2 regions of the Clostridium sp. ATCC BAA-442 genome follow, and region 1 is predicted to be linked to the other one. Evidence: a T-box and tRNA genes for the amino acid it is inferred to sense, from the RefSeq annotation. Region 1 holds a T-box; the other holds one or more tRNA genes.
What was found. The T-box of region 1 lies ahead of ACESY8_RS02220 (valine--tRNA ligase). A T-box ahead of a tRNA ligase gene usually reads a tRNA of that ligase, here a tRNA-Val.

Region 1 (2,458 bases):
ATACGATAGAAAAAATTCAAAAGGGGAAATGAAGCGTCATGCGGCATCTGATCGACTTTGGAGACCTGACGAGGGCGGAGTGGGAGTCCCTGTACCAGCGGTGCAGTGATATTATGGACCACCCCGCCGATTTTATGGACGCCTGCCGTGGGCGGGTGATGGCCAGCCTGTTCTATGAGCCGTCCACCCGCACCAACTTTTCCTTTCAGACCGCCATGCTGCGGGTGGGGGGCACGGTGTTCGGCTTCGCCGACCCCAAGTCCACCTCCACCGCCAAGGGCGAGACCCTGAAGGACACCATCAAGATGGTGTCGGGCTATGCCGACGTGGTGGTGATGCGCAACCCCAAGGAGGGCGCGGCCAAGGCGGCCTCCCTGTACTCCGACGTGCCGGTGATCAACGCCGGCGACGGCGGCCACATGCACCCCACCCAGACCACTGCGGATCTCACCACCATCACCCGCCTGCGGGGCAAGGTGGACGGGCTGTCCGTGGGCCTGTGCGGCGATTTGAAGAACGGCCGCACGGTTCACTCCCTCATCAAGGCCCTGGCCAAGTTTGAGGGCATCAAGTTTTTCCTCATCGCCCCCCGTGAGCTGGCGGTGCCCGAGTACATGCGGGCCTTTATGCGGGAGCATGGCATGTGGTTCACCGAGGTCACCGGCCTGGAGGCCGTCATCCCTCAGTTGGATGTGCTCTACATGACCCGCATCCAGCGGGAGCGCTTCGTAGACCCCCTGGAGTACGAGCGCTGCAAGGGCGTCTACGTCCTCACCCGGCGGAAGCTGGACCGTGCGAAGAAGGAACTGCTGGTCATGCACCCCCTGCCCCGGGTGGATGAAATTGCCATCGACGTGGACGACGATCCCCGGGCGGTCTACTTCGAGCAGGCCCGCTACGGAATGTACGCCCGCATGGCCCTGCTCACCGATCTGGCCAACCAGGAGCGGGAAAAACCGGAGCCGGTGGAAATCGGCGTCAAGCCGGTGTGCTCCAACCCCAACTGCATCACCCAGACCGAGCACTACCTGCCTCCCCTGGTGAAGCAGAACGGCGGCGTGGACTGCTGCGCCTACTGCGACAAGGAACTGCGGTAAGGGGGGACAACCTCCACCGGACACGGGGATATCACGTTTTGCCTTGACTTTTTTCCCGATTTTGCATATACTAAATGCGATACACAGCGACGAAGGGAAGGAGTACCCGCGCGGGCGGTGCAGAGAGGGGCCGGATGGTGCAAGGCCCTCCGGCGGCGCGGGGAAGGTCGTCCCGGAGCTCCGGGCCTGAATACAGTAGGGCCCGGCGGGTTCTCCCGTTAGCGAGACAAGAGCGCCTCCATGGCTTCATGGGGGAATTCAGGTGGTACCGCGGACTTAAGGGTTCGCCCTGAGCAACAGGCTTGGGGCGGGCCCTTTTGCTTTGCCCCGAAAAGGAGTGTAACAGATGAAAAAAGAACTGCCCAAGGTCTATGAACCCCGGGAGGTGGAGGGCCGCGTCTATGAGATGTGGGAGAAGAACGGCTGCTTTGAGGGCCGCCGCGACCCGGACAAGCGCCCCTTCACCATCGTCATGCCGCCCCCCAACGTCACCGGCCAGCTCCACATGGGCCACGCCATGGACTGCACCCTCCAGGACATCCTGATCCGCTTCAAGCGGATGCAGGGCTATGCCGCCCTGTGGGTGCCCGGCACCGACCACGCCGGCATCGCCACCCAGATCAAGGTGGAGGAGGAGCTGCGCAAGAGCGAGGGCCTGACCCGCTACGATCTGGGCCGGGAGAAGTTCCTGGAGCGTGTGTGGGACTGGAAGCACAAGTTCGGCAACCGTATCGTGGAGCAGCAGAAGAAGCTGGGCGCCTCCTGTGACTGGAGCCGCGCCCGGTTCACCATGGACGAGGGCCTGTCCAACGCGGTGCGCCACGTGTTTGTGTCCCTCTACAACAAGGGCCTCATCTACAAGGGCAGCCGCATCATCAACTGGTGCCCCCACTGCGTCACCGCCCTGAGCGACGCGGAGGTGGAGTACAAGGAGAAGCCCGGCCACCTATGGCACATCCGCTACCCCATCGCCGGGGAGGAGGGCCGCTATGTGACCGTGGCCACCACTCGGCCGGAGACCATGCTGGGCGACACCGGCGTGGCGGTCAACCCCGAGGACGGCCGTTACCGGGACATTGTGGGGAAGAAGTGCATCCTGCCCCTGGTGAACAAGGAGATCCCCATCGTGGCCGACGCCTATGTGGACATGGAGTTCGGCACCGGCTGCGTGAAGATGACCCCCGCCCACGATCCCAACGACTTTGAGGTGGGCCTGCGCCACAACCTGGAGTCCATCCGTGTGCTGGACGACAACGGCAAGGTGGTGGAGGGCTACGGCCGCTACTCCGGCATGGACCGCTACGAGGCCCGCAAGGCCATCGTGGCCGATCTGGAGGAGGGCGGCTACCTGGTGAAGGTGG
Region 2 (2,458 bases), on a different contig from region 1:
GTTGTGGACGACGAGCCGGAGATTGCCGATCTGGTAGAGGTCTATTTGAAGAGCGAGGGGTGCACCGTGTTCAAGTGCGGCACCGGTACCGAGGCGCTGGCCGTGGTGCGGAACCAGGCTCTGGACCTGGCCATCCTGGACGTGATGCTCCCCGACATCAGCGGCTTTACCCTCTGCGGGGAAATCCGCAAGGAGCACCACTTCCCTGTACTCATGCTCACCGCCAAGGCGGAGGACATGGACAAGATCACCGGCCTCACCATCGGCGCGGACGACTACATTACCAAGCCCTTCAACCCGCTGGAGCTGATGGCCCGGGTCAAAGCCCAGCTGCGCCGCTACACCCGCTACAACGAGGCTGACAAGGCCGGCGACTGCCGGGACATCATTGACTTCAACGGCCTGGTCATCAACCGGGCCACCCACGAGTGTACCCTCTACGACCGGGAGCTGGGCCTCACCCCCATTGAGTTTGACATTCTCTGGATGCTCTGTGAGAACCGGGGCCAGGTCATCTCCGCCGAGCGGCTCTTTGAGAGCGTGTGGGGGGAGAAATACCTGGACCGCAATAATACGGTTATGGTTCATATCCGCCGCTTGCGGGAAAAAATGGGCGAGCCCTCCCGCAATCCCCGGTTCATCAAGACCGTCTGGGGCGTCGGCTACAAAATCGACTAATTTTTTTCAAAAAAACAATTGACAAAACGGGAATGATCGCGTATACTGAATCCTGCCCTGTCCGACAGGGGGTTTTCAATGGCGGCATAGCTCAGTTGGCTAGAGCATGCGGTTCATACCCGCAGTGTCCCCGGTTCAAATCCAGGTGCCGCTACCAGACCCCAAAAGACGGCACCGCGCCGTCTTTTGGGACTTCCCTTCAGGAGTATCCCGCCCCGCTTGGGCAACCTGGCCCGTTGGTCAAGTGGTTAAGACACCGCCCTTTCACGGCGGTAACACGGGTTCGAGTCCCGTACGGGTCACCAATATATGGAGGCGTAGCTCAGCCGGTAGAGCACTTGCTTCACACGCAAGGGGTCACAGATTCGAGTTCTGTCGTCTCCACCATAAAAGGACATCCGTAAGGATGTCCTTTTTGCTTTGATCTTTACCGCCCAGAGGACGGCTCCCCTTTCCGCATTTTCATGCTGGGGACGGCGCGGCCCGCAAAGGCCCGGACATGCTTCAAGTTGGTTCATCGAGACTTTGCAATATCTGATTGCATTGAATTTTGAGAACGCTGGCATCCAGATGAATGCCCGTTTCTGCTGCCCAAGACGGAGAACCACAACACGCGGGGAGGGCCGAAAAGGCCCGCCCCGCGTGTCTCACACTGCCGTCTCCCGCTCCAGCGCCCGCACCTGCGGAACCGCCAGGAGCTTTGCAAACAGGATGCCGATGATGCCGCCGCAGATCTGCCCCACAAACACGGGAACCAGCAGATTGGGCTGGAAATTGACGTTGAAGGCCAGGAAGTCCCCCAGGCTGTATCCGCCGCAGGCCAGGAAGGCCATACACACCACCTTGTCCCGGGGGCGCATCTCCTTTACAAAGGGGAACATCGCCAGGCCGTTGGGCAGGCAGGCCACCAGGCCCACGCTCCCGCTGGCCTCCAGCCCGGCCAGACGGCCCAGCTTTTCCAGGGGCTTGCCCAAATACCGGCGGATCAGCGTCACCATGGGGAAGGCGCCGGTGAGCATCATGGCGATGGTGCCCAGCAGCTCCACGGCCCGGAAGGTGTTCTCCTCGTCGGCCAGTATGGGATCAAAGCCCCAGCCGACGCCCAGAATGTCGGTAAACAGGCCGGTGTAGTGCTGGAGGATGCAGGCCACCACCACCAGGGTGAGGGCGCCGGTCATCAGCTTTCCAAACACCATGAAGCCCTTGACCATCCCGTTGGGAAAGAACTTCAGCCCCAGGGCCAGCAGCACGCAGATGACCACCAGGGGGATCATGTTGCGCAGGAGCATCCCCAGGGTCAGCATCACCACATGATCCGGCTCGCCCACACTGGAGAAGGTGGAACGGATGGCCGGGTGGGTAAACATCACGATGACGCTGGTGATGAACACGCCGAAGGGCACGGAGAGGAAGCCGCTCATGGTGCCCAGGGCCAGGTATTTGTGATCCCCCTTGTCCAGCATGGACAGGCCGATGGGGACGTTGAAGGCGATGGTAGAGGCGCACATGAAGCCGATGGCGATGATCACCGGGAACAGATCCGCGCTCTGGCCGATCTCGGTGGCCAGGGCGAAGGAACCGCAGTCCGGCGGCATGATGATCGCGGCGGCTACCACCGGATCTCCGCCAAAGAGGGCGAATACCGGCCCGAACACCTTGGAGATGAAGACTTTCAGGAAGGGAACCGAGGCCATCAGCCCGCAAATGGGGATGAACATGTTCGCCATGGCGTGCAGGCCGTCCTGAAAGGCCCGGCCCAGCTCCGACTGGTCATTGACAA

Region 2: it encodes a tRNA-Val, which carries the amino acid that the T-box ahead of ACESY8_RS02220 (valine--tRNA ligase) is inferred to sense. The anticodon was not compared.

The regions. Positions count from the first base shown of each region.
Region 1 is NZ_CAXSQB010000003.1:87,092-89,549, reverse strand. It holds gene pyrB (aspartate carbamoyltransferase) at 39-1,097, shown strand; T-box leader at 1,178-1,392, shown strand; gene ACESY8_RS02220 (valine--tRNA ligase) at 1,444-2,458, shown strand, end outside.
Region 2 is NZ_CAXSQB010000011.1:52,172-54,629, reverse strand. It holds gene vanR (VanR-ABDEGLN family response regulator transcription factor) at 1-678, shown strand, start outside; tRNA gene ACESY8_RS06950 (tRNA-Met) at 759-835, shown strand; tRNA gene ACESY8_RS06945 (tRNA-Glu) at 909-983, shown strand; tRNA gene ACESY8_RS06940 (tRNA-Val) at 990-1,065, shown strand; gene ACESY8_RS06935 (ethanolamine utilization protein EutH) at 1,326-2,458, opposite strand, start outside.